DNA from 3 places in the Dehalobacter sp. TeCB1 genome. Region 3 is predicted to be linked to each of the others. Evidence: riboswitches for the same ligand, from Rfam matches in the RefSeq annotation. Region 3 holds a riboswitch; each other region holds the start of a gene.
What was found. A riboswitch is a leader RNA that binds a small molecule or an ion and turns the genes downstream of it on or off. The one in region 3 is predicted to bind cobalamin.
Positions count from the first base shown of each region.

Region 1: another riboswitch for cobalamin. It lies ahead of tnpA (IS200/IS605 family transposase); the one in region 3 lies ahead of cobT (nicotinate-nucleotide--dimethylbenzimidazole phosphoribosyltransferase).
Region 2: another riboswitch for cobalamin. It lies ahead of A7D23_RS03250 (energy-coupling factor ABC transporter permease); the one in region 3 lies ahead of cobT (nicotinate-nucleotide--dimethylbenzimidazole phosphoribosyltransferase).

Region 1 covers NZ_MCHF01000067.1:13,777-24,739, forward strand. The annotation lists gene A7D23_RS14485 (uroporphyrinogen decarboxylase family protein) at 1-688, shown strand, start outside; gene A7D23_RS16225 (hypothetical protein) at 705-848, shown strand; gene A7D23_RS14490 (pyridoxamine 5'-phosphate oxidase family protein) at 1,158-1,463, opposite strand; gene A7D23_RS14495 (helix-turn-helix domain-containing protein) at 1,590-1,964, shown strand; gene A7D23_RS14500 (reductive dehalogenase domain-containing protein) at 2,370-3,911, shown strand; gene A7D23_RS14505 (hypothetical protein) at 3,924-4,229, shown strand; gene A7D23_RS14510 (4Fe-4S binding protein) at 4,478-5,692, shown strand; gene A7D23_RS14515 (Crp/Fnr family transcriptional regulator) at 6,011-6,676, shown strand; gene A7D23_RS15750 (zinc ribbon domain-containing protein) at 6,743-6,943, shown strand; cobalamin riboswitch at 7,001-7,181, shown strand; gene tnpA (IS200/IS605 family transposase) at 7,390-7,836, shown strand; gene A7D23_RS14525 (energy-coupling factor transporter ATPase) at 7,992-9,488, shown strand; gene A7D23_RS14530 (energy-coupling factor transporter transmembrane component T) at 9,475-10,200, shown strand; gene A7D23_RS14535 (hypothetical protein) at 10,303-10,839, shown strand; gene A7D23_RS14540 (UbiD family decarboxylase) at 10,885-10,963, shown strand, end outside.
Region 2 covers NZ_MCHF01000010.1:129,624-140,586, forward strand. The annotation lists gene cobJ (precorrin-3B C(17)-methyltransferase) at 1-14, opposite strand, end outside; gene hemA (glutamyl-tRNA reductase) at 23-1,264, opposite strand; gene A7D23_RS03215 (cobalt-precorrin 5A hydrolase) at 1,254-2,312, opposite strand; gene cobM (precorrin-4 C(11)-methyltransferase) at 2,309-3,094, opposite strand; gene cobI (precorrin-2 C(20)-methyltransferase) at 3,091-3,792, opposite strand; gene cbiD (cobalt-precorrin-5B (C(1))-methyltransferase CbiD) at 3,789-4,997, opposite strand; gene A7D23_RS03235 (ATP-binding cassette domain-containing protein) at 5,017-5,895, opposite strand; gene cbiQ (cobalt ECF transporter T component CbiQ) at 5,895-6,686, opposite strand; gene A7D23_RS03245 (energy-coupling factor ABC transporter substrate-binding protein) at 6,670-7,011, opposite strand; gene A7D23_RS03250 (energy-coupling factor ABC transporter permease) at 7,014-7,754, opposite strand; cobalamin riboswitch at 7,887-8,081, opposite strand; gene rlmH (23S rRNA (pseudouridine(1915)-N(3))-methyltransferase RlmH) at 8,182-8,661, opposite strand; gene A7D23_RS03260 (alpha/beta-type small acid-soluble spore protein) at 8,805-9,014, shown strand; gene A7D23_RS03265 (2-hydroxyacyl-CoA dehydratase) at 9,099-10,963, opposite strand, start outside.
Region 3 covers NZ_MCHF01000016.1:64,530-75,492, reverse strand. The annotation lists gene A7D23_RS05005 (NYN domain-containing protein) at 1-146, shown strand, start outside; gene A7D23_RS05000 (diguanylate cyclase) at 143-1,693, opposite strand; gene A7D23_RS04995 (flagellar motor protein MotB) at 1,863-2,591, opposite strand; gene motA (flagellar motor stator protein MotA) at 2,594-3,394, opposite strand; gene A7D23_RS04985 (hypothetical protein) at 3,711-4,187, shown strand; gene A7D23_RS04980 (accessory gene regulator B family protein) at 4,419-4,883, shown strand; gene cobT (nicotinate-nucleotide--dimethylbenzimidazole phosphoribosyltransferase) at 4,978-6,096, opposite strand; cobalamin riboswitch at 6,200-6,376, opposite strand; gene A7D23_RS04970 (tetrahydromethanopterin S-methyltransferase subunit H) at 6,537-7,490, shown strand; gene A7D23_RS04965 (hypothetical protein) at 7,700-8,554, shown strand; gene A7D23_RS15995 (hypothetical protein) at 8,571-8,744, shown strand; gene A7D23_RS04960 (FMN-binding glutamate synthase family protein) at 8,750-10,240, opposite strand; gene A7D23_RS04955 (hypothetical protein) at 10,642-10,899, shown strand; gene A7D23_RS04950 (cold-shock protein) at 10,952-10,963, opposite strand, start outside.

The DNA.
Region 1 (10,963 bases), on a different contig from region 3:
GGGAGCTGCAGAGGCTAATCTAATAACCCAGTATGGAATACCTATGCTATTTGATGGTTTAGCAATAATGCCATTAGATTGGATTGCCGATTTCTTCCGGGGTATTAAAGGCGCATTTATGGATATGCGTCGTCGGCCTGAAGAATTGCTTGAGGCTGCGCAGGCACTTACTCCGTTAGTAATAAGGTTTGGAATGGGTCAGATGTTTTCAACACCACCGAAAGCAAACCCCAAAATCATCCTACTTCCTTTACATTTGCCTACTATGCTTAAAACAGCAGATTTTGATAAATTTTACTGGCCTATGTTTAAAACGATTATCGAGGCCTTCGTGGCTAATGGCGTAATTCCAATGCCATTCTATGAAGGAGATTGGTCACGATACTATGATCATCTTCAAGATCTGCCTGCCAAGAAAACACTGGGATGGTTCGAACACGGAGATCCTAAAGAGCTTAAACAAAAGCTTGGAAATACCATGTGTATACTAGGGCTTTTTCCGTTAACGTTGTTACAATATGGCACGAAGGAAGAATGTATCACTAAAGCGAAAGAATTATTGGATGATCTGGCTCCTGGCGGAGGATATATTTTCTCTACCGATAAGGAACTTCTTTCGGCAGCTGACGGCAAGGCGGAAAATATCATCGCCGTAAACAAGTTTGTCATGGAGTATGGTATTTATTAATAGGAGGTGCTTCACGGTGGAAGAACAATTGTTGATCTCTTGGAGTGATATCGTAAAAGAGCATCCGGAGCTCGCAGACAAAGATCCTGCGATGGGTATGAATTGGGATATCGGACAGGAAATGATTTTCGCCTATGTAACTTTTCTGGCGCTCTTTTAAACAAGGAGAATAAGGGAAACTAAGAAAAAATAACCGAAATAAGTTAATAGGTCAATTTCAGGCTGTTTTATTTAATGTCATAGAAGATTACTACAGTCTCGAGCCAGGAGAAAATCCTGGCTTTTTATCACTTCAAATATTGTAGCTGCGAGAACGTTGTGAGTGGAGTATCCTGCGGAGTATCTTGTATGCGTCTGCGCTGCCCGAGAAAAAAGGAAAACGCCTCAAAATAATATTGAAGCGTTAGAGATGGGACTCATATTACCTTAATTTATTTACATTAGTGTCAATAGCTCCTAGAAAGAAGGTCTATATCAGAGCATCGACTTCTGCTGGGGTAAAAATAAGCTGTTTATCCTTGACCTCAGCTGTACCATTGAGACGATAGCCTTTAGGACCACCGTCCATTGTGGCTGCAACAACCCATATGTTTTTGTCAGCTGCTAAATTCTGTTGTGTTACGTCCATTTTGTAAATGCCGAAGACTACTGTGTCACCGACAACTTCGCCTTTGCCAACAATAATTGGGTGAGGAATGCCATCTGCACCCAGTGTGACAAGAGAGAGAAAGGCCGAACCCTCAATGACTGCTTTGACCCCTTCATTAATAACCATCTCGCCATCTCCTTAGTATTTTTTTGATAGTCTTTACTTTAGTTTTGCTACCTAGTACAATATTACCACCTGGATTTTATTTTTCAAGTACGCAGAAAATGATGAGTAGGTAAGGAAAAACTGACTATGAAAAACGATCAAAACAACAGCGCATGCAGAGATAACTGCCCATGTATGGAGGATTGTCCATTGGGAAGCGCACTAAGGTTAATAGGCGGAAAATGGAAAGTGCCTATTTTATGCGCGCTTAATCAAGACGGGATAACAAGGTATAATGAACTGAAACGTAAGATTAGAGGCATAACAAATACCATGTTAGCGAGCTCATTGAAGGAATTGGAAGAAGACGGTCTTATCTGCCGTAAACAATATATGGAGATGCCGGTGAGGGTTGAATATGCATTGACGGACCTTTGCAGTGACCTGATGCCGATTCTAAAACAACTCGCACATTGGGGAATTCAGGTTCAAGAGTCTGAATACACATTGAACAAAAACTAAGAAATGCCCCGATAATATATGTTGTATAAAATAATAAGGCGAATATTTTGGGGAGCATTAGTCTGAAATAGTCTATTGCTCCTTTGTTTGCATTATACAAAAATACTTAGGGTTGTCAGAATGGGGCTTATCCTAAAGGAATACATCATTTGATCAAAGCTAGTTTTACTTTTACTTTTCTGAATATTCAGAAAAGTATTTGTTTAACATACACAAAAAGTTGACTGCTATACACTGAATACGAGCGCTCGTGTTTAAGATATGATCTGTATTTTAAAGTAAAGGAGGAAAGGTATAGACTCACAAGTCTAAAAAAACCAGAACTTCATAGCGCAAATGTTTAGCATCTAAGGGACTTTTAACATTATCTTTTTTATTTTCACAAATTGGAATGGAGTGAACAGGATGGAAAATAATCAGTTAGAAAATGGCTCGGTAGTAGACAAGATTAAATCCGTTCAAATCAGCAGACGTTCTTTATTTAAATTTGCCGGACTTGCTGGAGGTGTAGCGGCACTCGGGGGAATTGCTGCCAGCAGCTTTGGTGATGCAAAGTCCATTGATACGATGATGGGATGGGAATCAGAACAAGGGGAAGTATATTTTAATCGTGAGCCATTTAGAGTAGATAAGCCTGGTTATGAGATTAAAGGACCAGTCAATCGTGTGGACCAAGACGTTGATTCACCAACCTTTCGTCGTCTGTACTATCAGGAAGATGCTTTATTAAGCAACAAAGGCGAAGAAAATTTAATGCCCAGATTGAAGGAATATTACGCAAAGCATCCTGATAAACTGGAAAGCGATAGAGCATGGTTCACCAAACTTCTTCCGAACCTCGCTGAAGAAGAGAAAAAAATGAATAAGGATATGTGGGGGATTGCAACTGCATGGAACAAGGCTTGGACCAGCATGCTTGCTCCCTTAGTAGGGGACCCAAAAGAGTGGGACTTTAAGGGTGTAATCAAAGAACCATTAAAAGTTAAGGATCCAAAAGAAACAAGCAAACTCATTAAAAAAATGGCGGGCCTCTTTGGTGGGACTTTAGTGGGTATTACGAAAGTCAATCCGAGGTGGATCTTAGGCTGGGGTGGTGGCGTGGACCCCAGGATGCTTCCAATTTTAGCTGCGGTAGGAATCGATCCAATAACGCCAAGAGGGGTAAGAGGTGGTCCCATAGACATCCCGGATTGGTGGCAATATGCAATTGTCATTGCTGTACCCCATGAACCTAATTTGATAGAAGCAACACCGCTTTTTTACAGTCCATTTGAGGCATATACGCGGTCAGGCCTTGCTGCTGCAAGACTTACGAATTTCATCAAAGCTTTGGGCTATCCTGCCAGATATAACGGAAACCCAATTATAGGGTGGGATGAACTTTTACCCACACCGTTAGCAATTGATGCCGGATTAGGTGAGATGGGAAGGCCCGGCATATTGGTTACACCTGAATTTGGACCCTCGGTAAAATTGGCTGTTGTACTGACCAATCTTCCTATGGAGCCGGATCGGCCAATCAACATGGGATTAAAGGATTTCTGCGACAAGTGTGGTATTTGCGCGGAAAAATGTCCTGGTGGCTCTATTCCAAGCGGACAACCCGAACTGCAGGACGATGGCGTGGTACGTTGGATGTCAGACAGAGAAAAATGTCAGAACTATTATGCTTCTGTTCCCGTCAGACATATGTGTGGTGTTTGTTATTCTGTGTGTCCGTGGCGCAGATTTGACAATGCGTTGCATAAGTATAGCCGTGAATTGGCTGTAAGAGATCGAACCGGAATAGCACATCAAATCATGCTATGGGGGCAAAAGAGCTTTTATCCGAGTCCGTCAAAGGACGATTATAATGCTCCGACGTGGGCGACTTATAAAGACGTGCCTTGGTGGATGAGAACGGATATGTTCTTTGACGGAATACCGGAAGGCATCTTTAAGAAATAGGAGGGATAGCGGATGAGCCTTTATTCGTTCATTGCAGGAATGGGAACAGCAGTAGCTGTGTATTGGTTGTATTCATGGTCGAAGCAACGTGGTCAAAGCTTAAATTGGTGGAAATGGTTAGTCGTTTGTGCGTGGGTTTTATTACTCTTTTTAACGGATATATTTATTTTCACTAGTCTCGGTGAAAATGAGTCTCGTGCGGCTTTAATGGGCGGAGTCTTTTTGACTGCAATCACTGTAATTTCAGGAGTCGGGATCTGGCGTTGGTTTTTTACTGTACCGAAAGCAAAAATAATTGATAATGCATCTAAAATGTAATTATTTTTGTTCTCAGTTTTAAGGTAAGGCTGAATGGTTTGCTGCCCAGAGAGAAAACAAAAATATAATCGCTGGGCAGTCAAACCGTTTGTCGTAAAAGCGTGGTTAGCAGTTTAAGAAAATTTGAGGGACACTCTTGTAGCCGGATCCAACAAGACTTGGAACTATATGCACTATGTTTCAATTAAGGCGGGAAGTGCTGAGAAAGGCACGTAGTGCGGATATAATAAACGATGGTATACCGGGAGATGTGTAATTTGTCTAAAGCTCATTTAAAAAAACTGTTCTTATTTATGTTTTATGGATCTTTAATGATCGCATTATTGTTTAGTTTTAAGGGCAGACAGATGGATGTCCAGCAATTCTTACCCTCAATGCTGAGCAATGCTCAGGAGTTTGAAGTAATTGAAACTCATCCTCTGACCTATGCAGGCTATAAGAATATCAACGGTCAGGATACGCTGCAGGGATACGTAGTTTTTGGCCAAGGAAGCGGCTATGGCGGTCCTGTATCTGTTTTAACGGCTACAGACCCCAACGGTAACATTTTAAAAGTTCGGGTTGTAGGGTATGCTACGGAAACACCATCCTATATTCAATCAGTTTTGAGAGGGGATTTTCTGAAGCAATTTATAGGTAAACCTGTAGATGAACCGCTGGAAATTGGACGGGATATCGACAAGGTGACCAGTGCTACGCTATCATCAAGAGGAATTACCGATGCAGTCCGCCAGGCTAGTCATGGGCTGGGTAGAAACCAATTTGCCTTGAATATTTCTGAGCCTTCGGAGAATATTAATTTGGGGATTAAAGAAATAGGTTTGGCTTTATTAATATTTGCAACGATTATAGGAGTGCGTTTGAAAATCAATAAGCTGCGCTGGGTAGTTATTATATGCAGTATATTTTTTACAGGTTTCTGGTTTAACTGCTCAATTTCACTTGCAAACATTGCCAGCGGATTAATGGGATTCTTCCCAGCTTTTAAACAAAATCTTTTTTGGTATATTTTGATCGTCGGGATTCCATTAATTATTTTCTTAAACGGGAAGAATCTATACTGTTATTGGTTATGTCCTTTTGGAGGAATTCAGGAAATACTGGCAAAAATCGGAGGCGGAAAACTAAAATGTAATCATAATATAGGAACATGGCTGCAAAAAATTAAATACATGTTAGTTTGGATCGTGCTGATTTTAAGCTTTTTCTTTAAATCACCGAGTGTAGGTGGCAGTTATGAGCCCTTTGGAGTCCTGTTCGGATTTCAGGGTGTGAGTGTGCAATGGATACTGCTCAGCATTATCCTGGTTGTATCGCTGTTTATCAGAAGATTTTGGTGTTTATACTTTTGTCCGGTCGGGGTGATCAATGAAATCATCATTAAAGCAAGACGGTTCGTAAATTCCCTTTTCCAAAAGAAACAGGAACAAGGTATTCTAACGAATAAAGGAAGGACACTATGAGGAACCTTGGCTCTAAGGAAGTATTTTTCTGTACTTTGACAGCGACAATCTTATTTTTAGTTATGGTCTTACTATTTAGCAACATAAAACAACTTTTATAACTATTCATCAGCGTTGAATTAAATAACGCAAAAAAAGCATGTTCATTATCTGCATACAGTATCCACGAAGAAAAAATAATAAATAATTAAATGAGGGTAGTTCTGTCTGCCTATATCTCTAATTATCAGGAGATTTAGGTAGACAAGGAAACAACATAATTACATTTTCACATATTAATTAGTCTAAGTATAAGGCTAAGTACAAGGGAGTGTAATCATGAGTGATAATGATCTACCGTGGCTGAAACACACAAAATTATTCCGGTCGCCAATAGATGGATGGAAGAAAGTTTTTGCGCATAGAGAAAGATTGTTATATCCCAAAGGAAGCATTATTATTAAACAAGGCATCACTATTGAGAAACTATTATATATTTTTACAGGGACGGTTGAATATTCGAAAGTTGACGAAGAAGGCAATGAGGTTCTCATTGATGTATTGGGTGCAAATAATTTATTTATGATTGCTCCATTGTTTACCGGTATTCCCCCTCTCGGTTCATTTACGGCTGTAGAAGACACAGTAGCAGCTGCAATTTCAATTCAGGAAATGAAAAGTTTGATGAAGTCTGATTTTACGCTTACTGAAGAGTTGCTCTACGACCTTTCAATGAAAAGTAATAACCACATAAGTCGGCTGCAAAAACATTACACTTACAAAGTAGACCATAGAATTATCGAAACTTTGTGTGCACTTGCAGATCAACAAGGGATGCAACTGTTTATCAATCAACAAGATTTGGCTGAACTTGCAGATACAACAAGAGTAACGGTGTCAAAATTATTTCGCGACTTAAAATCTGAGAACATTATACGGCCAATATATGGAGGGATCATTATACAGGATTATAGCCGCCTAAAAAACTGGCAGAAACATATTTAAAGATCTACAATTTAGACTAAATGAATTTATTATTGATGAAGAAATGATATTTTAGGAGGTTATTAAATGCCAACTTATGACTTTATTTGCGAAAAGTGTGGTCACAAGTTTTCAATTTTTTGTAGTGTAAGTTCAAGAGACAAACAAATATGTCCGCAGTGCACTGATGATAATATAACTCAGCGGTTTACAACGGTTAATGCCTATGGAGTCAAAGGTGGTAAAGCCTGTTCATCTGGGAAATGCGGTTCTGGCTGCAAATGTTAAAATCTGCACCATCTTTTCTCTTGACTTTTCTCCAATTTCATTTAGAATAATACGTAATAATCATATATTCTTTTTGGTGTCTCTTATGGAGAAGAATAGGGAATCAGGTGCAAATCCTGGACGGACCCACCGCTGTAAATAGTTGTGATGACTGTACAATGCCACTGAGAAATTGGGAAGGCACAGAAGTCGGTTAAAACTATGAGTCAGAAGACCTGCCAATAAAGATACGTAATGAAGCGACGGTAAAGTTTCAGTTTGAGGGATTAGAGTCCCTCAAACTGAAACTTTTTTATTAATGCTTCAGCAAGTTCAAAACGTAGACGTTTTGAACACAAAACCACCCGTTACACGGGTGGAGACAAAGAATTATAAAAAAGAAATTCACCTTCCGCTATAATGATGAATGTTCAAGCCATCAAAAAGCAAAAGGAAGGGGAATTTCTATGGATAAAAGTTTAGCACACACAAAATGGATGTGTAAATACCACATAGTATTTACACCAAAGTATAGGAGGCAGGTAATATATAAGCAGATCAAGTCAGATATAACGCAGATAATAAAGGAGCTTTGTAAATATAAAGGTGTAGAGATAATCGAAGGGCATGCAATGCCCGATCATATCCACCTGCTTGTATCAATTCCGCCGAAGATGAGCGTATCAAGTTTCATGGGGTATTTGAAGGGAAAAAGCGCAATGATGATATTTGATCGGCATGCCAATTTGAAATATAAGTTTGGCAATCGCCATTTCTGGGCAACCGGGTACTATGTCAGTACTGTGGGACTAAATGAAGCGACCATAGCAAAATATGTAAGAGAACAGGAACTGCATGATCAGATAAATGATAAGGTAAGTGTCAAAGAGTTAGAAGACCCCTTCAGGGGTTAGCCAGGTAATAAATGCTGAATGGCTTGAACGAAGTGCAAGCCAGCACTTTTAGGTGCAGGCTTGCAATAAGCCCTTATAGGGCTAGAGCATGCCACCCGTTTTACGGGTGGTCATGACTTTGTATTTATTGCATTTAATATGGAGGTTTTCATCCTATGGAACCTGTGGTACAGCTTAAAATAGAAGCTCTTACTTTTCCACCGGAAACAAAAAAAGTATTAAAAGATATCGACTTAACCATTAATAAAGGAGATTTCATTGCCATTACAGGGGAAGCTGCATCGGGCAAATCGATGTTGCTCCATAGCATCACCGGAGCAGCGCCTCAATTTTTCAATGGACAGTTAAACGGCACCATTAAGGTGATGGGGAAAAACATTAATGAAATCCCCTTAGCAAAAATGTGCGATCACATCGGCTATATGATGCAGGAGCCGCAAAATCAGATTGTCAGTATCACGGTAGAAGAAGAAGTTGCTTTCGGTATTGCCAATATGGAACTTCCTTGGGAGGAAATTAAGCATAGAGTCAAAAAAACTTTACAATTCGTTGGACTGGAGGGTTTTGAACAAAGAAATACGGATGGACTGTCCGGCGGCCAAGCCCAAAGAGTGGTATTGGCAAGTGTTCTAGCGATGGAAACTCCCATTCTTGTTTTAGATCAGCCCACCGCAGAATTAGACGGAAAGGGAAAACAAGACCTCTATTCTCATATCGCTTATTTAAACAGAGAAAAAGGAGTTACCGTGATTATGGTGATGGACCGGGCCTGCGATATTCTCCCTTATACCAATCGTATTCTTATCATGGCTGAAGGAGCCATTCAAGAAGAATGCAGCCCTGATGACTATCTAGAACGGTTAAATAAAAAAATCAGCCCAGCAAAAAATATTACAGCAACAGATGAAACAATAATTGAAGTGAAGGATCTAACCTTTACCTATAAAGGGGATTTTAAGGGATGTGAAAAAATTGATTTGGCGATTAATCACGGTGATTTTATTGGGTTGATTGGACTCAATGGTTCAGGGAAAACGACGCTCTTAAAGTTAATAGAAGGTTTGCTTGTCCCGGATGCGGGTGCGATTCAAATATTTGGCAAACCCCTAACCAAAAGAAATTTAGCAACCATACGCAGTCAAATAGGTTTTCTGTTTCAAAACCCTGATCTTCAAATCTTTGCAAACACAGTAAAAGACGAGGTAGCATTTATTTTAAGAAAAAGAAAACTGCCGGAAGGGGAAATTGAAGAGAAGGTAAATGGAATTCTAGCTGAAGTCGGGCTGTTAGCATACGCCGATATCCATCCTCACAGGCTCAGCCGCTGCCAGCGTCAGAAACTGGCAATTGCCTCTGTTTTAGTAGGAGATCCTGAGATTATCATAGCTGATGAACCGACCTCAGGCTTAGATGAAGAACAAAGTGCCCTGATTATGGAGCTGCTTTCTGCATTTCAGCAACAAGGTAAAACGGTTATTCTCGTTACCCATGACCTGGGTTTGGCAAAACAATATACCAATCGTATTGTGGCGATGCATAAGCACCGTCTGGTATTGGATATTCCGACCCAAGAAATTGGTTCTTTTGAAAAAACATTGAAGGACATCGGGTTAGATTTTCAGAAGGAGGGCATTGCTAATGGCCTTCATTGAAAAAATTGATCCGCGCACGAAATTGGTATGGTGTTTAACACTGATCCTTACAGCTTTACTTTCGCAGAATCTGATCCAGGAAATTGGGATGATTGCATTGGTAATGATTACGGATTGTATTTTTTCTAACCATTTAAAAAAATATAAAATACTAGTACCTGTAATGCTTTTAGTTGCCTCGCAAATTATTGTCATACAGCTTTTGTTCTGCCGGGATGGAGAACTTCTTTGGCAGTGGGGAATCGTATCTGTTTATACTGGCGCTATTCCGGCTGCTGCTTTAGGTATTTCCCGCACTGCTGCCGTGACCTTTGCTGCTGTTCAGTTTATGACCTGGACTTCTGCCACAGATGCTGCTTTAATGCTCATATCATGGCATGTTCCTTATCGCTATGCCATGTTGGTCGTTATGACAAAGCGGTTTTTCCCTCTGATGCAAAAGGAATATCTGGCAATTTCAGAGAGTCAATCTGTTCGGGGTTATCCCTCTGAAGGGATTAAAAATAGAATAAAAAATCTTCCGTTAACGTTTATGCCGTTGCTATATCGTACAGTCCGGCATACTTCAGATATTGCTCTTTCGATGGAATTAAAAGGCTATGGCCGAAGCAAGCAGCGAACTTTTAGCAAACAATTGCATTTAAAAAGCTGGGAAATGATCAACATGATGGTTCTTGTCTTATTTTTCATTACAGTTAACTTAGTACCTTGATAACTCCAAAACACATGTAAACAATTTAACGAGAGGGAACAAGTAGATTTAGGGTTGACCTGGTACTAAAATATAAAAAATATTTTATTTTAGGAGGACATTATGAACAACAAATTTTTCAGAACCGACACCAAAGCACTCGTAGGATCCATTCTTTTAGGTATTGTCTTTGTCATAGCCTGTCAAGCTACAGGATTTATTGACAATCTTCTTCCCACAGGCAAAGCAGGCATGTACTTAATTAACGGTACGGTCTGGGCTTCCTTTACGGCACTCATCGTCCTGCTTTATAAACAGCCTGCCGGAATGATTGCAGGGGAAGTCGAAGCATTAATTTCCATGTGGTACAGCCCGCTGTGGATTGCTTTTATCTTCGCGAATGCCATCGGGTCACTTGCCGTATCATTCGTCGCAGCCAAGTGCTCCATGGAAAAATGGTGGCACCACATTCTCGCCCAATTTCTCTGCAATGTTTTAGGGAATGCTGTTGTTTGTATTGGATTAATCAATATTTACCAGTTACCCATCAAGGTTGCCGTAATTGAAGCATTGATTACCATCGCTATCTGTTGGCCTCTTTCCACGGTGATCACAAAATTAATATATGATAGCATCAAAAAATCAGGTTTAGTCAGATAAGAAAAATTTGAGTTAGACAATGCAATTAAGAAAAGAGGTTAGGATATGAGCCAGGACTTGAGAGATTTTCTGAAGCGGCTGGAGCGAGAGGGTGAAGTGAAGCATGTCACAGAAGAAGTTAAAA
Region 2 (10,963 bases), on a different contig from region 3:
ACATATATTTTCATTGCCCTTCTTACCTAACTACTTTCTCTAAATTTGTAAAACATTCATCCCACAGATCCCGGTCAATACTGTCCCTAAACCCAAATAGCACCGAACTTACTGCCTTTTCTGCCACTTGCGCCAACCTGTTTTCAAAGGATGCTTTGTCTTGGTCGCTTAAATTCAGGTACGCAAGATCTTTTTGCAAATTCCGGCATATCCTTTCCGATGTTGAATTGGATATGCTTTGCAGGAGCGGCAGATAACTGCGGATTTCAAATGATTCTATAAATTTGTCGATATGTTCATCAATAATTTCATAAGCCGCTGCTAAAGCGTTCTGGTTTCTGAGCTCTGCCTTCCCGAGACCCAGATTGTCCATATCCAGTAACGTAATATTTTCCATATCCCCGACCTTCGGTTCGATATCCCTCGGTACTGCCAGATCACAAAAGATTCTTGGCCTGTGATTCTGCGCCAGGGCTGGAATTAAGGCATCAGCTTTAATCGTATAATGTGGGCTGGACGTCACGCTTACCACCACATCCATGTCGGCTATCACCGTGTGGCGTTTTTCGTAATCCACGCCCGTACATTGTTTCGGCAATAAATAAGCCCCGTGTTTACGCTGCCTCAAGGTGATCAAAACCTCCGCCCCGCAGTCTGCAAGCTGCGCGGCGACAATCTTTCCCATTTCGCCGTTGCCAATGACCAGACACCGCTTTTCCCCCAAGTCAGGAAAGACTTCCTGGATCCGCTCCAGAGCTTTCGTTGCTACCGATACATCCGTCGTCGTCAGCTGAATCTGTGTTTTTACCTTCTTCGCTGAGGTTATGGCCATCTGAAAAAGTTTTTCCAGATAAAGGTCAGCAGTACCTGTCTCTCTGGCCTCTTCAATGGCTTTTTTAATTTGGGACAAAATTTGGCTTTCTCCCCAAATCTGAGACTTCAATCCGCAGGCAGTTTGAAAGAGGTGAACAAAGGCCTCACGGGACTGCCGAATAACAAATAAGCGCTCATATTTATCCCTGTCTTCCTTCTCAATTCGCTTCAGACCGTAGAGAATTTCTTTCAAATTAACTAGAGATCCTTCATTTTCGCTGACCCATAGCTCCGTACGGTTGCAGGTGGATATAATTACAGCGCCTTCCACACCATAATTATTTACAGCAGCCTCCATGGCCTGTCTGCTTTGAATCGGTGTAAAGGCAAACATTTCGCGTTCCTTTAATGATGCTTTTTCATGATCGATCCCGATCATTCTAATATTCAAAGCTAACCCTCCATTCCTTCTGAGCAAGAGCTATTGTTACACCATTCCCGGATACTTTTCGGCTAATCAGCCCTCCGCCTGCGCTTACCATTAAGGCAGCCCGCTCACAGACATTGCCGACACCGGTAATACTACTTACAAATTCCGATTCTGTATACTTGCCTGGTACGGAAAGAAGTTCATCTGAACTAAAAAAATGCAGTGGCAGATTATTTTTTGCGGCAAAATCAAGCAGCCCCTGTTCTTTTGTTTTGAGGTCAATACTGGCAATACCCGCAATGGCCTGAAAGCTGATGCTGTTCCTGCTCAACTGCTCAAGGACAAGATCCTCAATACGCTGCAGCGGCGTACCCCTTCGGCAGCCAATTCCGAGATACACCGTCCGGGGAACGATATTCAGCGTTATGGGATAGGGTTCTAATCTGTCATTCAGAGAAACACAAATGCCAATATCCATGTTGTTTTCATTCTTCTCCAATAAACGCGGCATCTCTCCTTCTATGTCCAGCTCGCTATAAAACCCGACCGGCTTTTCTGCCAATAGTCGTGCCGAAATTTCTTTCGCTGCTTTCAGATCCGAAATCCAGGCGTCATGGAAAGCTGCCCATTCATCGACCGAAAAAAGCCTGTTTATATCCGTTGCAGTCGTTATCACAGGGATTGCGTTTAGCGCTTCGGATATCCTGTCCGCCAGCATGTTGGCGCCGCCGATGTGGCCGGAGAGGAGCGGTATAACGAACCGTCCCTTTTCGTCAATACATAAAACGGCCGGATCTTTCGTCTTGTCCTGAACAAAGGAGGCGATTGCCCTGACGGCAATCCCGCAGGCCCCAACAAAAATTAGCGCATCTTTTTCTGCAAACTGTCTGCCTGTGAACACCTTTAAATCCGGGGCAATGGGCTCTGCCATGCCGGCTGTATTGACGGCCCCGGTAAGTTTTTCCGGCTGATAGCAGGCGGTATGATTACCTTGAGCATCCAACAGCTCTTTTATTTTCAGGCTGAGAGCGACTCCATTGGCGGTAAAAGCCAGGATGCTTATCTTCATTTCAAATCCTCGGTCCAAGAAGGCAGTGGATCGTTTCCTTCCCGGAATTCATGCGTAAATGCCGGATCGTAAAGTTTAGATCTTTCGAAGTCGTTTCCCAAAAATCTGCCCACTAGAATCAAGGCCGTTTTGGTAATATGGTTCTCTTTAGCTGTTCTCGCCAATGTCCCTACCGTACAGCGGAACTGCTTCTCATCCGGCCAGGTTGCCTTATAAACAATCGCTGCCGGAGTGTCAGCGGCGTAACCGCCTTCCATAAGCTTGGTACTTAAGTTTTCCAGCATCCCTGTACTTAAGAAAATTGCCATGGTCGCCTGATGCGACGCCAGGAGAGCAATGTCTTCCTTAGGCGGTACCGGGGTTCTTCCTTCCATGCGGGTAATAATTACAGTTTGGCTGATATCCGGCAATGTATACTCCTTCTTCAAGGAGGCAGCAGCTCCGAAAAACGAGCTGACTCCAGGTACGACTTCGTAATACAGGCCCTCGGCATCAAGCAGATCCATCTGCTCACGGATCGCCCCGTAAATGCTTGGATCGCCGGTATGCAGACGCACGACCAGTTTACCTGCCCGGGTGGCAGGAACCATCACAGCAAGCACCTCTTCCAGTGTCATCCCGGCACTGTCGTAAACGGTGCATTCCTTCTTCGTAACATTCAATAGCTCCGGGTTGACCAGCGAGCCTGCATAAATCACAACATCGGCCTGTTCCAAAAGCGTCTTTCCGCGAACCGTGATTAAATCTACCGCGCCCGGACCGGCCCCAATAAAATAAATCATCTGACAATCTCCTTTTCTTTCACAATGATCGTGGAAAAATAGCTTGCTTTCCCCTCGGCTGCACTGATATCTTTTATAACTCTCTCTGACGGCATCCCGCAGCATTCCACCATCTGGGTATGCTTAACCAGATCTTTGCTGATAAGCTCTTCCTTAACCTTGCCAAATTCCTTTCCTGATTTCATCAGCACCTTGGTTCCGCCCCAGTCCAGGTAATCAAAGGATCCTTCATAGGATGCGGGGATAATGTGCAGCGGCTGGGCACCCTCGCAGAGAGGCACATTGAGTCTTGCTGCTACAGCACAGAAGGACGGGACCCCCGGAATCAGCCGGGCATCATAGCCTGCTTCCAAAACCCGGTTATGCAGATAAATATATGTGGAATAGATCGATGGATCCCCCAGCGTAAGAAAAGCCACAGATTTGTTTTGTTTGAGCTGGTCAATGATCTGTTCAGCTGCTTCCTGATGGCTTTGCTCCAGCATTTGGGCATCCCGTGTCATCGGCATGTAAAGTTCCAGTATTTCTTTTGTGGAGAGGTCCACAGCCTGCTTGGCAATATTCCAGGCGGTCATTTCTTTTTCATCCGTGCGCGGAACAGCAATAAGCTCTGTCTCGCTGATGATCCGGACGGCCTTTAAGGTCATCAGTTCAAAGTCTCCCGGACCTACGCCTATTCCGTATAATGCTGCTTTCATGATGGCTTCATCCTTTTTATTTTATTGACTATTTCATCCGCCTGCGGTGTTTTGCCCAGGATACCCTGTTCATTGGAATACAGGATCACACCGGCTTTCACCTTATTCTGCAGGCGGTAATTCACATATTCATCAATTTTTAACATGATGGACTCAAATACCTGGCTTCTAAGCCCGTGCCGGTCTAATACCGTAACGGCCTGCGGCGCTGTCAGGCTAGCCATAATTTCTTTGACTGTCTCCTTCCCTGCGCCGTGTAAGGCAGCATGTACGGCGATAACTTCCATGCGGCAGTCCGCATAGCGGGAGTGGGTATTCATAATGCCCGCTGCCAGCTTGACCAATTTTCCGGCATGTCCGATCAGCAGCAGGCCGTCAAAGCCTAATTCCACAGTAAAATCCAGCATTTCACCGATATAATTGCTGCAGTGGATCAGAGAACTCTCCAGCCCCAGCGTACTGCGGACAAAAGTTTCACCGTAATTTCCAGGGCAGACCAGCAGATCTCTGCAGCCCTTTTCTTTCTGCTGATTCATCTCCAGTCGAATCGTATCGATCAGGGCCTTTTCGCTCATCGGCTCGACAATCCCTATTGTTCCCAGAATAGAGATTCCGCCAACAATGCCCAGCCGCGGGTTAAAGGTTTTTCTGGCAATGGCCTCCCCTTCCGGAACTGATATCGTAATTTCCAGGCCTCCCTCATAACCGTACTCGGCACAGACTTTCGCCACCTCCGCCATAATCATGCTTCTGGGAACAGGATTGATGGCCGGTTCTCCTATAGGACAGGCAAGCCCGGGCTTAGTGATTCTGCCGACGCCCTGGCCGCCATCGACCTGAATATTATTATGGTTCGCTCTGGCGACCGTCGCAAAAATAAGGATGCCGTTGGTCACATCTGGGTCATCGCCGCTGTCCTTTTTTACAGCACACGTCACCTGGTCCCTGTCTCTCCGAACTTCCAGCACCTGCATCGCAACCGGTATTCCCTTCGGTGTCGCAATGGCTATTTCTGTACACAGGTCTCCTGAGAGCAGCATTACCGCCCCAGCCTTGGCAGCAGCAGCCGCACAGGATCCCGTAGTAAAGCCGCATCTCAGCCTCTTATTCTGTTTGATGACAAAGAGTTCACCGGATTGATTGTTTTGTGGATTGTTTTGTGGACTGTTTTGTTCATCGTTTAGATGGTGGATGTCATGATTCATTATTTTTATATTCCTTCAATCAGTTTGTATCTTTCCAGTTAATTAAAGCTTTTCTGGCCTCAGATATGGTATTGGCAGGCTGGGCAAATTCAAAGCCGTCTTTATCATGCAAAATCTCCATAAGATGCCCAATTCTTGGGAGTCTGAGATTAATCCTTCTGATTTCCTCCGGATGCGAAAACACTTCCTGAGGCGTACCTTCCATTACAAGCCTGCCGTCATCGACGACATACGCATAATCACAGTAAAGTGGTACGATATCGATGTCGTGCGTTGAGATCACGACGGACAAATTCAGCTCAATTTGCAGTTTTCTGAGCAGCTTCATTAGCTCACTGACTCCGAGTGGGTCAAGCCCTGCGGTCGGTTCATCCAGAATAAGCACTTCCGGCTCCATCACCAGAACGCCGGCAATGGCTGCACGTTTTTTCTGGCCAAAACTGAGGCTGTGTGTGGGCTTGTCTTTCAGGTGGGATATCCCGGTTCTCTTCATGGCTAGATCCACCCTTCTGCGGACTTCCTCCTCAGGCAGCTTTAGATTCATCGCGCCGAAGGAGATATCCTGATAGACACTGGCTGAAAACAACTGCTTGTCCGGATCCTGAAAAACAATGCCAACAGATTTTCGAAGCTGTTTGAGACCTTTTACTGAATAATCCAGCGGCAGGCCCTTGAATAGAACTTCGCCGCCTGAAGGCTTATTGATGCCGTTAAAGGAAAGCAGCAACGTTGATTTTCCAGCACCGTTGCTTCCGAGGACTGCCGTCGTTTTCCCCTGTTTAATCCCGAGTGACAGGGCCTTTAAGGCCTGGGTTCCATCACTGTAGATGTAGTGGAGATTTCTGACTTCCAAGATATTTTTAGCCTCCACATTTTCAATCAAGCCATTTTCGGCCATTATAGCAAGCCTCCTGTCAATTGTTTGGAAAACAGCGCAACTGCAATCAGGAATAGGTTAATCAGCACAATCGGAATATATTCTGTCCAATGAGTCTCCGCCTGCTCATGGATCACACTGAGCTCACCGTCATATCCCCTGGCTTCAAGCGCAATATACAGTTCATCCGCCCTCTGATAAGACCGGATAAAAAGTGACGAAGCCAGAGCCGCCAATGAACGGTATCCGGAAGAAAGCCCCGCATAGCCCAAGCGGGAATTCTGTGCCGTAAACATGGTGTCTGCCATTTCCAAAAATACAAAAATAAACCGGTAGATCAGTCCCATCAATTCAACCATCAGTCTTGGAACTTTAAGCTTCCGAAGAACTGCCAACAGGTCTACCATTGGTGTACTCAGCGATAAATAATACAGACAGGAAACCGCGCCAAGCGCTTTAAAAAACAGATTTGCCGCACTTAGAATACCGGACTGCGACACCCCGATATACATGCCAAATGCATATACAGAGAATACAAAAACATCTTTGTCCCCTGAAACATTGACCGCAATGGTTAAAACGCCGATCACTAAAAAGGAAAGCGGGACAAGCATCAGTCTAATAAAAATTCCAACAGGGGTACCACCTTTGCAAACGGTATACCACCCCATGATCAGGAGCGTCAAGATTGACACCGCAACGGAATCAGCCCAGAGACAGACCCCCAAAACCGAAACGGCTAAGACTAGCTTTTGCAATGGATTTGTTTGTTTAAGCTTGGATAAATAAGCGTATTTATCGATGTAAATCATTGTTTACCGGTTCTTCCTTTTTCTTACGACCCCGCAGATAACCTAACCCGTAGCCCAAAACACCTGCTCCGACAGCTGCCTGAAGCGCAAACAACAAGCTTTCAATTTCTCCGCTGGGCGGCTCCCAAATCGGTGAGAACCAGGGCTGGTAATTCCCGTTAAGTTCTGTTATAGCTTGTTCAGCTTGGCTGTCAGCTCCAGCAAATTCCGCATTTTTTTGCACAATGAGGGGTACAACAGCAAGCGCTATGACAATCGTAATTAAAATAATATTTGTGATGATAACCCGATTTTTATTCTTCGGTTTCATCGTTTCTACAGACATTTTCAGACCCCCTTTGAAAGTATTTTTAAGTCTTTAAGCTCATCCCCGGCATAGGATGAAATCGCCTTAAATATTAGCACTGTCAAAATACCTTCACTGATCGCCAATGGTACTTGCGTTAAGGCAAAAATACCTAAAAACTTGGTAAGTGATGCCATAGCGCCGCCTGTTCCAGCAGGAAACGCCAGTGCAAGCTGCACCGATGTCGTGACGTAAGTTAATAAATCCCCAAGTGCGGCAGCGAGAAACACGGCAAGCCACTGCGGTCCATTTGCTTTCTTCACAATTTTGTATGTAGCAAAAGCCACCAGCGGCCCCACAATGCCCATCGAAAAAGTATTTGCTCCCAATGTTGTCAATCCGCCATGAGCCAGTAAAACAGCCTGAAACAGCAGTATGATCAGGCCAATTACGGCCATTGCGGTTGGTCCGAACAAGATAGCGCCAAAGCCAACCCCCGTAGGATGCGAACTGCTTCCTGTAACGGAAGGAATCTTCAGGGAAGACAAAACAAAAGCAAAGGCGCCTGCCATCGCCAAAAGCATTAATGTTTTGGGATGCTCTCCAACAGTTCTTCTGATAGAAAAAAAACCTGCCAGAACAAAAGGTATTGCCAAAGCACCCCAGGTAATACACCAACCCGCAGGAAGGAAGCCCTCCATGATATGCATGGCATATGTCTGCTGGGGCAAGAACATAAACATAAGTACGAGACCCATTATCCAAATCTTTTTATTTATCATCGTCAAACTCTCCTATATAAGATATGAAACAAAAAACCTCTCAACATCTTACGTCGAGAGGCTCATATGCTAGGAAGTTTTCCTCGGTAGTCTTGCACATAACATCCCCCTCTCTATCACTCGTAGAGTATATGGTGAGACACTAAAACAGGTAGGTCTTCTGGCTTAAGCATCATCGATCTTCAGACCTTCCCAGTTTCCCAGTGGTATACCTGAAGAACTCCACTTTCACAGCGGCGTGACCGCGCGGGCTTCTACCCGACTTTCCTTATTCATTGAATGGTACGCTTATCAGCTTCATTCAACACCTGTTCTGCCTATTCAGTTTTAATCCTGATTCATTATATCGCTCTTTCGACAAGGAATCAATATTATTTTTACTTTAGCCTTGAACATATTAATTGAAGTATCTTTACCTCCATCAATTCTATTTGTGGTAGGGTTCCCCTTTGCTGATCTTGCACGCCCGGTAAATCTGCTCCAGCAGGATAAGCCTGATCATCTGGTGCGGAAAGGTAAGCTTCGAGAACGACCACCGGTAATCGGCGCGTTTTCGGATTTCATCTGCCGTACCAAGAGATCCGCCAATCACAAAAGTGATCCGGCTCTGGCCTGAAAGCCCTTTTTCATCAAACAAAACGGCAAGTTCGGGTGAAGAAAGTTCCTTTCCCAGAAGATCCAGCAAAACCACATAATCCTGAGGTGAAATTAATTTAAGAACCTTTTCAGCTTCTTTCTGTTTTACTCTTGCTTCGTCGGCAGCTGATGCCCTTTCGGGGCATGGTTCGTCCTCAACTTCAATCATCTCAAGCCGGATGTACGCGCCAAGACGCTTGGCGTATTCCTTCAGCCCTTCTTTTAAATATTTTTCTTTGATTTTCCCTACCGCTAGAACTTTGATCTGCAGCATGTTTTCTCCAACTCCAGTCACTATGTTTGCTCCAAACATTTGCAATCAAAAACTTGAAGGTTAAATCTCTCTGATATTGGATTATTTACAATGAAGATTTTTTTCAAAAGTGTTAATAATATTGATGGAGGTGAAAAAAAATGAGCAAAACAAATGAAAGCAAAAAAAAGCTGCTGCAGAATCTAAAAATGGAGGCTGCGGCTGAAATCGGCCATCTTGATTTTGTAAGGGAAAATAACGATCACTATAAAGGCGATGTTACTGCCAGACAGAATGGTCTGGAAGGAGGCCCGATCGGCGGCCAGATGGTCAAAAAAATGATCGCCTATGCCAAACAGCAGATGAAATAGAATAACGGACTCATTTAGTATTCCTAATCTACTTCAATAAATATTCAAAACTTCTTCAGCCTACAATACTGAAGAGGTTTTTTGTTATATAATCTTCTGTTCGGAATACGACTGCTCTGTACCTTCTTCAGTGTTATGCAAAGCTGCCGCTCCCTCGCCGGGTGCAGATTGCATTTGCCCGGCGTTGTTATTCATTTTATTTCTATTGTTTGTATTGGCATTATTGACTGCTGCCGCCTTTTCCATATTTTTGAAAGCGACTGAAAGCATCAGTTTAATTCTGTTGATCTGATTCACCTGGCTGGCACCCGGATCGTAATCGATTGGCACAATATTCGCCAGCGGGTAGCGCCGTTTAAGTTCGCGGACCATCCCTTTACCCGTGATATGATTTGGCAGGCAGGCAAACGGCTGCAGACAGGTGACGTTTGTTGCTCCGCTTTCTATCAGTTCCAGCATTTCCGCGGTCAGGAACCAGCCTTCGCCGGTCTGATGTCCGAGATGCATGATTTTGCCGGCCATATCGGCCAACTCATAAATCGATTTGGGAGGATGGAAACGGTTGCTCTTCGCCAGAGTGCGTTTCATTACCCGGCGGTAGTTTTCCAACCGCCAGATAATATAGCGGCTGATAAGCTCGCTTTTCAGTGAGCCAGCGAGTTCTTTTCTTCTGAATATCGTTCCATACGCACAGTACATAAAGAAATCCATCAGGTCCGGCAGAACGGCTTCGGCGCCTTCCTTTTCCAGGACATCGACAATAAAGTTATTGGCAAATGGATGAAATTTGACGAGGATCTCGCCAACCACTCCAACCTTTGGTTTTTTGACATTGGAGATTTCAATATGATCAAAGTCCTTGATAATCCGGCGGATATTCCGGTGATATTCCCGCAGGTTCATCGCAGCCAGGGTCGGCTTCAGGTCCTTCAGCCATTTGGCCAGGAGATCATTCGTTTCTCCTTTATTTTTCTCATAGGGTCGTATGGCATTGGTTACGCGCATCAGCAGATCGCCATAAACCGTAGCCATCACGCAACGCTTGATCATCTTCATGGAAAGTTTGAACCCGGGATTGGACTCCAGACCGCCGGCATTAAGGGAAATAACCGGAATCTGTTCCATGCCGGCATCTTTTAAGGCTTTACGGATAAAGCCAATATAATTACTGGCCCGGCAGCCGCCGCCTGTTTGCGACATGATAACTGCCGTCTTGTTTAGGTCGTAACGGCCTGATTTCAGCGCCGCCATAATTTGACCGACAACTAAGATTGACGGATAGCAGGCATCGTTATGCACATGCAGAAGTCCCTGTTCGACGACATCCATCTCGACATCAGGCAGAATCTCTATCTTATAGCCTTCCAAACGGGTGGCTTCTTCAATCAGTTCAAAATGGATCGGTGCCATCTGCGGAGAAAGAATCGTATACTCATGCTTCATTTCTTCTGTAAACATGACTCTTTTGGGTGTCTCAAAAAGCTTATGCGCATGAATTTCTTTTTTGTCTCTTTCCTTCATTGCAGCGAGCAATGACCGTATCCGGATACGAATAGCGCCCAGATTATTGATCTCATCAATTTTGACCAGGGTATAGGTCTTTCTGTACTGGTGCAGTATCTCCTGAACCTGATCCGTGGTGACGGCATCCAGTCCGCATCCGAACGAATTCAATTGGACAAGTTCCAAGTCATCCCTGCTTGCCACAAAACTTGCTGCCGCATACAGCCTGGAGTGGTAAACCCATTGGTCGAGGACGCGCAGAGGCCTTTCCACCTGACCAAGATGAGCGACAGAATCTTCAGTCAGCACAGCGATCCCCAGACCGGTAATCATCTCTGGAATCCCGTGGTTAATCTCCGGATCGGTATGATACGGCCGACCGGCAAGTACGATGCCTTTCAGGTTGTTCTTTTGCAAATAGTCCAATACTTCTTCCGCTTTGTTTC
Region 3 (10,963 bases):
CCAACATCAGCCATAAATATATCCGTAACAAAGCTGAGGCTGAAACAGGCAATAAAAAAACACGAACGCCCGAAGCAATCGTGTCTCCTGAAGACTATCGCGTTAAACCGAATGTCCGCTCCCGCATGAAGTCCATCAAACGTTAACTTGAATATTTTTTCTCCCGATACATGCGTAGATCAGCTGTTTTCAAAAGTTCGTCAGGGGTCATTCCATCCTCCGGACATATACTAATCCCAAACGACATTCCAACCCTGCAAATCTTATTGTTTATCATGATGGGTTTGACAAGTTTTTCCTGCATTCTCTGCATAATTCCGTCAAGCTCTGTCATATCCTGCAATCTGGAAAACAATAGAACAAATTCATCGCCGCCCAGACGCGCTATCACATCCTGCCGTCTGACCACCCCGGCCAGGAGCGACGAAACCTTCATCAGCATTTGGTCACCGATGTCGTGGCCAAAGGTATCATTAATGACCTTAAACCCATCTAAATCAATAAATACCAACGCAAATTGCTGATCATGCTTATGGTATTTCTCAATGGCCTTCTCCAATTTATTGTAGAACATCCTGCGGTTCGGAAGATTGGTCAGTTTATCGTAATTGGCCATCTTTTCCAGTTCTTTGGACATAGCTTTGTATCCTGTAATATCATGAAGATTGCCAACAACGCCGACAATTCCGTCAAGCTCGGTTTCGGCCACAGAGAATGATGCTATAATGCTGATAACTTTACCCGTCGAATCAACCATATCAAACTCAATATTGCGCAAAAACTTGTTTTTGAACAAAAAATCTGTTCTTTGCAGGTTATACTTTTGGGCTTTAAAAAAATCTGAGAATCTCCGGCCGAGCATTTCACTGGCATCATATTTCAGCAGGTCAAATGTGGCCTGGTTGCATTTACGGATAATTCCTTTATTATCAAGCAGAACGATCGGATCCATCACTGTTTCCAAAATAATGTCTGGAGTCACCGCTATATTCACATCCATCAGTTTATACCTTCTGATCATAAAGATGCCGCCAAATCCCCAGAAGATCGAGAAAAAATGAAATAAAGGCGGAATAAACGGAGTGATCAAAGGGAGGATAAAATCAGTGCCGATCCCGATCAGCATCATGACGCCCGCCAGAATCGAAATACTTTTGGCTTGTTTAATGAACCTCGGTCTTTGACTGTTTTTGCCCCATCTTAAGGTGAAAAAAAGTGAAACTCCGATGTAAACGACAAGCATAAGCCAATACAGCCAGAACCAGACTGAGCCCGTATTGAGTTCATACGTCCAGCCCAGGCCACTTGTACTCTGAACAAAGACTTTCGCCACCAGCGATTCATTTGTCAACAGTGTTTTTAACAGTAAAATTGTCGGCAGGCCATACAAGGGGATATACCAGTGGATACCATGAATATTTTTTGTTTTTTCCGATAGAACCAGGAAAAAGTGAGTAGCCAGCGGACAGAACATCACCCAACCAATAGCCGCGATCCGATGCCAGAATAAAGCACTCTCGGGACTTGGGGCTAGATAAAGGAATGAATAAATGAACGACCAGTATGCAAAACAGAAATTCAGAGAGGCTGACAATCTGTTTAAGGTTTCCTTATGATTCAATTTTAAAATGTAGAGACCAAATAAGACAAAAGTATACGCGACAATCATTGATATATAAGACATGGCCATCATAAATCTCACCTGCGCTCTCACCTGGATGTAACGATTCGACTATTTTCAGGATATTTCAACATTATACTACTGTCAAGTAGATTTTAATTTTCCTGAATATATTAAAAAACACGATTGTCTGAATGCAATCGTGTTTTTTCAATAATCATGTTTTCTTAGACCAAGTTTCTTATTCTGCAACAGGGTACTTACGAAGAAGGAAGATCTCGACGCGCCTGTTTTCTGCCCGGCCTTCCTCAATCGTATTATCGGAAATAGGGGAGTACTGCCCGTAACCCTGGACTGAAAATCTTTCAGGATTCATTCCACCCTGATCAACCAGGAAATTCATGACGTTGATCGCGCGAATCGCGCTTAATTCCCAGTTGGAACGAAACTTCTCAGTATGGATGGGCCGGTCGTCCGTGTGGCCTACGACTTTTATATCATTGTCCATATCATTTAACATTTTCCCGATCTGCAGAAGGAGAGGGGAGAACGCATCAAGGATTTCCGCGTCACCCGACGCAAACAGCATCACATCTTGAATAACGATCTGCAAACCTTCCTTATCCAGATTTACTTTGACGTTATTATAATAACCGCTTTCATAGATTTCCTTTTCGAGCTGTTTCTTTATATCCGCCATCTTATCCTGTTCAAGAGCAGAAGCAGAATCATTCTCAGAACTGGATGGTTCAAGTTCTACCACTTGGTCGCTTTCCTTTTCTAAAAAGCTGGCCCCGCCTGCGAAGATTTCTTTGAAAGACTCGCTCAACTGCTGCAGTTTTACTTTATCAACTTGACTAATGGCAAACATAACGATAAAAAGCGCAAGCAGAAGCGTCAGCAGGTCGGAATAAGGCAGCAGCCAGGATTCATCAACATGTTCTTCATGGTGTTGCTTTTTCTTGGACATCCTTATTCACCGCTGCCTTGTTTATTTTTTTCTTTTTCCTCTAGGATTTTTCTTTCTTTCGGATCGAGCATGCCAGTCAATCTTACTTTAATACTGCTGGGGTTCTCTCCGGCCTGAAGGGCCAGAACCCCTTCAACGATAATGCGCATATTCTTAGTTTCGGCAGCTGATTTTCTTTTTAAGCGGGAAGCGATCGGGTGACAGACAACATAGCCGAGAAAAATACCAAACAATGTCGCAACGAATGCGGCGGCGATCATATGACCAAGTTTTTCCGTATCATTTAAATTGCCGAGCGCTCCGATTAGTCCTACGACTGCGCCTAATACTCCCAACGTCGGAGCATAGCTGCCTGCCGCAGAAAATATCGAGGCATTGGCACGGTGACGATCCTCCATATTATCAATTTCCATTTCCATGATCTCTTGAATATAGTCATGCTCCAATCCGTCAACTACCAGGCTTAGCCCTTTTTGCAAATAACGGTCTTCAATTTCCATAATCGTCTGTTCGAGGGACAATAAACCGTCTTTACGGGCTGTCATCGCCATATCGGTGATAAGTTCAATCAACGACACCGCATCATACGGTTGTTTTTCTCGAAAAAGGGCACCTAATACTTTTGGAATGTTCAAGAATTCTTTTTTTGGAAATGAGTTCATCACGGCTGCAGTTGTCCCGATCAGAATAATAATGGCCGCAGCTGGATTCAATAGCACAGCTACATTGGCTCCTTTGACAATCATGCCTACGACTACGGCAAGAGCACCTACAACGATTCCAATAATTAAAAAAATGTCCATTCTTACACCCTTTATCAAATTTTTATCTACAAATAATCTGCGAAGGATAAAAATATTGTAACATTATGCGGATTCTTTAACCAGATAATTAATTAAAATTTTTAATAAACCAGTTATCAGATCACCACGACAAAATGCGTCTAATTAAAAAATATCCTTAAAAATATGATAGCAAAACTATTTTTCTATTAAAAACAATATATTATGGAGAGAATATATATAAGAATATATGAACGGTGAATGAAGAACTTTATTGTATTTCGCGAAAGGGGATTGAGGTATCCAGGAAATAAATATATGGGAAGGTGTGGGCATCATGTTTATGAGAAGAGGTTTTATTCGTAGTTTATCCGTTATCATCCCTCTCGTTATCCTTATATCCGTTTGTGCTCATTCCATTCAACAAGCAGAAGGTAAGTCTGCTACCGTTCAGGAGATCCCAGCAGGTCAGGGCATCCTGCCGGAAGACCCGCAGGGCGCGATCCGGAGTCTTTGTGAGCAAAACAATTTATCGTATGCGTTGGTTTTAGCAGTTTATCAGGCAGAAGGAATTGATAATATCACCATTGACACCGCAAAATCAGAGATTGAAAAGTTGGCATACTACAGGAATTACTGGGCGGCTCGGGGCTATGCCGATGAGTTCGTCTTTGATCTGATGCTGTTGTCTAATCACTACGGCCTTGAAGGCTGTCAAAAGCAGATGGAAGACGGCGGCTCAGCTGATCCAGATAGTTATGTCCAACGTGTCGCAGATTTCAAATATAATCTTGAGCAAAACCAAGGTGTGTAATAATAAATAGCATAATATCGAAGATTAACGCCACGTAAAAAATACGAGGCGTTTTTTATATGCGCATTTCATATAGGACTATTATGTAATTCCAACAAACAATTTAGCAGGAAATACCAAAGATATATAGAATTATATATCTTGTATGGTTATATTTTCTACATTATCCACAGAAAGGTAATTGATCTTGGATCATTTTCCTAAACGATTTTCCTAAACACGGACTGGAGGATGGGTGAACAATTGTTTGATTTCGAGGGTGTTGCACATCATTTGACAAATCGTATGGTAAAAGGTGAAGAAATGGACGCTGTCCATAAAGCGAAAATAGAATATGGTTTAGCCTTGCTTCTTGGAGTAATAATCGAATTAATTCTAACCGTAGGGGTATCTGCAATATTCGGTACCATTGTGTATACGCTCGTGATAATATTTTCCGCTTTGGCTTTACGGGTATTTACCGGCGGTTCTCATTGTTCCAGCTACCGGCGCTGTCTGGTTTTTTCCATGGCTTTCTTTACCGGGTTGTCATTGGCTGCCAGATGGATCGCATCTCAAATTAACGTATATCCATTGATCGAAGTGATCCTTATCCCTGCAAACATCGGAATTTTTTTTCAGGCGTTTATGCAGACAGCTATCGGCAAGAATTTTGTATTAGCAAGTGACAAGCTGATGCAAAAGATTGGGATCTAATTAAACTATCAAGAGTTTCCGTTATCGATGATTATGCAAAAAAGACATGCACGGATTATTTCGCACATGTCTTTTTCATCTTTCTTTGCAGATTTTAGAAGTCTCCAGTGGTAACTGCAGCTTGTTCAAATGTGGCCATTTCATCAGCGATTTTAAGGGCTGCCTCGACCATCGGGAACATCAGAGCGGCACCTGTGCCTTCTCCAAGTCTCATATGGAAGTCAAGTCTGGGTTTGAGCCCAAGCTGATGAAGAGCTAGATGCTGTCCAAGCTCTTCTGAACTATGAGAAGCAATCATATAGGAAGTGGACAGGGGTGCCAGTTTTGCTGCAGTGATTGCTGCAGCAGATGAAATGATGCCGTCGAGAATAATTGGTACATGCTGATAGGAAGCTTCGAGGATTGCTCCAACGAGCGCAGCAATTTCGAGTCCGCCAATTTTGGCCAGGGTATCGATTGGAGCGTCAGGATTACACTGATTAATTTCGATTGCGCATTTAATCACGGTTTGCTTATTAATCAGGGCATCATCTTTTAAGCCAGTTCCGCGGCCGGTAACATCCTCAACAGAGTGACCGGTAAACACAGAGATCAAGGCAGCGCTCGGCGTTGTATTGCCAATACCGACTTCACCTGTTGCTAACAGATTAACACCAGAGTCAATCGCATTGGCCGCAATTCTTGCACCTGTCAGTATTGCAAGCATGGCCTCTTGACGGGTCATTGCCGGTCCTTTCGCCATATTGTCTGTTCCGTTTTTAACCCGGTAGGCCATAAGCTCAGGAGCGTCCAATGGGGTGGCAATGCCGATGTCCGTACTGATAACATCTGCTCCGGCATTCCGGGCGAGGACATTAATGCCGGCACCGCCATTCAGGTAACTATAGAACATTTGTTTCGTGATTTCCTGAGGTGCAGCACTGACGCCTTCGACGACAACACCATGATCTCCGGCCATAAGAAGGACTGCTTTTTTATTGATTTTTGGATGCGTGGTGCCAAATATGCCTGCGAGCTGTTGTGCAATATCCTCTAAGACACCTAAGCTTCCGAGGGGCTTAATTTTCGCATCTACACGGCTTTGCATGCCTGCCAAGGCTTCCTGATCGAGCGCTTTGATTCCGCCCATCAGTTCTTGCAAGGCAATTTCAAGTTCCTGCCCAGTCGCATTTTTTAAATTTTCCAAACCATGAAATTTTGTAAGACTGCTCATTTAAAAACCTCCAATAAAATATTTAAAAATAAATAAAACCCCGCCACAAATTTTCTTGTGGTCGGGATTTTGCCGTCATCACCGCCGCTTTCCATTACCCAGGAAAGACTTTTACCTCTTAGGCAGGCCTCCTGACTCAGACTCAAACGTCCTGAACGCACCTTCCCAGCATACGCCAGTGGATCAGCGGGGACTCGTCTATACAGTGGTGGGTCCGTATCGGATTATTACCGATTTTCCTATTCTCCCTTAGTGGGGCACCTAAGATTATATAAATATATTTAACTTCTATTAAGATAACGAAAATCATCAATAAAGTCAAGTCTAATTAATTCAAAATACTCACTCAATTTGGCAATTACTGTTAATTAATGGTTATTTTTAATGATATATGGTATAATACGATTTGCTAAATCATCCAAACAGATATGGGAGAAGAAATGTTTAAATATGACTTAACACCAAAAGTTTGCCGCATCTGTGACATGATTGTCGGTGGCCAAGCTGGAGATAATCCGCCTCTGCTTATATCTTCAATGTTTCATAACGGAGACCGTATTCTGGAAAGCCGCCGTGACAGGAAATTTGACCGTGAAAAAGCCCGTTCATACATTCTCAGGCAGGAAGAGCTGTCCGATCAGACAGGGATACCTGCCATAGTAGCTTTGACAGCGGTTTCCGCAGATGAAATGAAGGAATATATTGATTTTTATCTTACAATCAGCAACCGCCCTTTTGCTATAGACATTTGGGGCGAAAAAGCGCGTCTTGACGCGGCAGAATATGCTGCCAGTCTTGGTATTCAGGACAAAATTCTATATAACAGCATTACACCCTGGGATAAAGACAGCATCGGCCAGGCAGCGGCATTAAAAGAATTGAAAATCAAACACGTGGTCCTGCAAGTATTCGATGAAACGAACCAGACTCCTTCCGGCAGGGTACAGGCATGCCGTGAAATGCTGAAAGCCATTGGAGCGAAAGATTTTGCCTCGGTCTTAATCGATACGACAGTAATGAATCTTCCGTCCATTTCTTTTTCATCCCTGGCAGGCAAACAAATCAAAGCGGAAACCGGTTGGCCGGTTGGATCAGCTCCTGCTAATGGGACGTATATGTGGAAAGAAAGTCGGGAGATGTGGGGTGGGGAAGGCTTTTCCGCCATGAATGCTGCAGTGCATGCAGTATCGGCCGTCCTGTGGAGCGATTTCTTATTTTATGGTCCGATCAAAGCGGCTCCAAGCGTACTGCCTGCTGTAGCGGCAGCTTCGATGATAGTTTCAACTTTGGCTTATGACGAAAGCCAGGAGCTGCCGGCTAATCCTACTCATCCGTTGAATAAATATTTTTATGATTTCGCACAGAAACTGGTAGAATTCGATAAAACGAAATAAAAAACAATTGTCGTAATTTTGTAAATGAATGTATGGGACAAACAGCTCCTTTCTGAAGTGGATCCTGTTGAGGATACTGCCTGGAAGGAGCTGTTTATATATTTATATATTAGAAATTATTTCTACTTTTTCACAAGGAGTTATTTTTGACTATACTTTACCATATATTGGTACCGATGTTGTAATCGGATAAAAGTGAGGGCAATAATTTGATTATAAAAGACATATTTGAAATGTTTTTGTCTAAAACACTTTATCAGCTAAAACGGCTAAATGCCAGACAAATATGGGGGATATTCATCGCACTGATCGCAATATTCATTGGCCTTTATTTCTGTGAGGAGTTATTTCTAAGTAATCCTGTAGGGATAAATATAGATCATTTAGGTGTTTTTGCCCAAATTCTTCAAGCACCCGTATTTCAAGCGATAAGAATCGTCTTATATATTTTATTATGGTTATTAATGATTAAGCTGCCGTTTATAAGTTTTAAAACAATTGGCATTAAAACACCTTATGGAGAGCTTAGCATGGAGGCTATATTGTCTGAGTCTGCTGTTATTAAAAATGCCATGCTGAATGAAATCAGTGTTGCCTTGATGGGGATATTAAGAATCTTAAATAACGCATCGATAATGGAAATGATTGAAGATATTAAAAACATTGGAAAAGAAATTACGGATCCATATTTTATTAAAAGTATAACAAAGGTAATCAATATCCAATTTAAACTATATACTATTAGAAAGACACACTGCAATTATCTGATTGTATCTGAAGAGATTGCCTCATATAATAATGTACCGATTGTGAATAGAGCCACATTAAAGGAGCTGGCTCAGGAATCGATTATTAATAAGGACTTTAGGATCAGCGACGACGCATCAATTATGGCTGTTCCCTTATTCTTTAGAAGTGAGATATGCGCCATCATCTACGTTCAAAGCGAAAAGTATCTGTTTCAGCAGGTCGATGCTATGATCATCGATAGTATCTGGAACAACATCTGTCATAACAACGAAGCCTATGAGGAATTGGTAATTAATCGTGAACGAGATATTTAAGAGGGGGAGGGGATTGATGAATATGCGAAAATCTTATAAGGTAAAGGAAATTATTGAAACAGCTGAAAAAGAATACTACGGGTTCCTCAAGATTCTGCCTCAATTGCGCGAAAATAAGGTAACCGTGAAGCCGAATCTACAGTTTAAGAAACAGTTAAAAGAAGAATTCAAGCAAATTCTAGGTTTATAATTAAACTAATATGCTCTTTTTACCCCTGCTAATTCAGCAGAGAACGTATCAAGCGCCACTAAGTCGCTAGGGCTTAGCTCTTTAACAGAAGCTTTCCCCAAGCCACGAATGGCTTGTTCCATTTCAACAGCCATAGAACGTAAGACATTGGATACTCTTTCAGCGCTTAAGTTTATGTTTAGCTTTTTGTTATATTTCGATGCATAGCTAACAAGGACTGTAGGAGGTTCCCAGGGGATTACTTTTTGATGCTGCTTGTTGGCTAAGGCATATAAGGGGACGGTACCCAGATAAATAGCATCGGCACCAAGCGCAAGTGCTTTTAAACAGCTTCCGGGATTAAAGTAGCCGCCAGAGACAATCAGACTTATCTGCTCTCGAACTCCGCGGTTTTGTAAGTAACGGACCGCGCGAACTAACGCATGGAGACTGGGAATTCCAAAGTCATCCTGCATCGTGGGGTTGGAAACAAGCGATCCGCCTTGCGTTCCGTCGACGGCAATGACATCAAACCCTGCATCTACAGCTAAACCTAAATCTTCTTCAATTTTGTCTGTGGACATCAATTTCAGAGCAATAGGTATTCCATTCGCTTTATTACGCAGGTTATTGACCAGTATGGGCCAATCTGCGGCACTTTGTACACCGGGAGGAGCAGGTAGACCCGATATCCCTTGATTGGGGGATAAGCCCATAAGTTTACGTGCTTTGCCTTTAATTTCATCCGGAGCTACATAGAAGACGCCTTTCTGCCCTCCTTGCGAAATATGTACTTCCAGCATGTCCGCAGAGGCAATCTCTTGATCCGTGCGTAATCCCCATGGCCAATTGGCAATTTGCAGAATATATTTATCCGCTTCATCGCGTTCTTCTTTCAGATAGGGGCCTTCACCGGAGTTTGTAGCTGTCCCTGCTAGTTTTGCTCCTCTGGCTAAAGCTATTTTTGCTGGCTCGCTTAGAGCGATTCCATAAGCCATTCCAGAAATAAGAAGAGGTATATTGACCGTAAGAGGCTTGGTTGCCTTAGGGCCCAGTGTCACTTTCATGTCAACTGCGGTATCGCCTGATTTAGAGAGCATCGTCATTTGAGGTGGAACAAACATAAGGTTATCGAACCCGTCAAACCTTTTTGAACTGCCAATTGGCCTGTTAATCGTTGTCCCTTGTGTTGCCCTTAAGTTGTTTTCAACAATGTTTTGAACACCGGCCCGATGAATGGCAGTCCATAGCTCCATGACGTTTTTACCGTATTCATCTGTTGTTAAAATAGTAATTGCTTTTGCTACATTTTTTTGAATTAACTTACGCGTTAGTGGTCCGGTAGTTAATAAAGCTAGCGGTAAAGATGCCAGCATTATTTTTCGATTTCTTGAGCGGCGGATTTTTAGGGACTTTTGTTCTTTGTGATGTCCTATGGCGTAACCAGCTGTTAAAATGGCTGCAATGGAGCCGAGAGCCTTAAAAGAAAAACTGAAATCTCCCGAATCTTTATTCATGTAATATCACCTCACGTGTAATGCTTAATTCGAAGAGTTCGAATACCTTTTTATTATTTTTAATGAACAGTATTATTCTTATCCTAAATTTTAAAAAGATACCTTTTATTATTTGCCACCTCTAGATATCCATAACATACCATAACCAAAGGCTGCCTTTTATTTCTCTTTTGGTTTCGGTAAGAAATAGATAAATACCTAATAATACCCGTGTCCATGCTAGAATGGTTGATTGATGCAAGCTCGGCTGTTATAGTAAAGAAAACATTTTTATGTTATAATGAGTTTAGATTAATAAAGTAAAACTAAGAGGTTCGATTCCGAACCCTTTTTCTTTTCCCTTATTCAAGAACTTGGATTTTGGACAAAATAACATTAACTTTTTTGTGGAAGTGAAAAAAATGAGACATCAAAAATTAAGACGCAGTAATGCTCAAGGTTATCTTAAAGGTCATCAGGATGCTGAATTTCAACGATGTGAATTCTGTAATGTGCCGATATTCCGTAACGCTTGCAGTGATGAAAGAAGTATTAGTGCTTTTCAAGGTAAAGGAAAAATACTGTGTAACAAATGTGCTGCCATAATTGGAAATATGCCTGAAGAACAAGCACTTCAGGCTTTGAATAACGCATCTGAGACCTACCCCAAAGTACCATAACCGAAAAATAGCACCGTATAAAAACAAACAGTGCTATTATAAAGATATATTTTTAAGAAAGAGT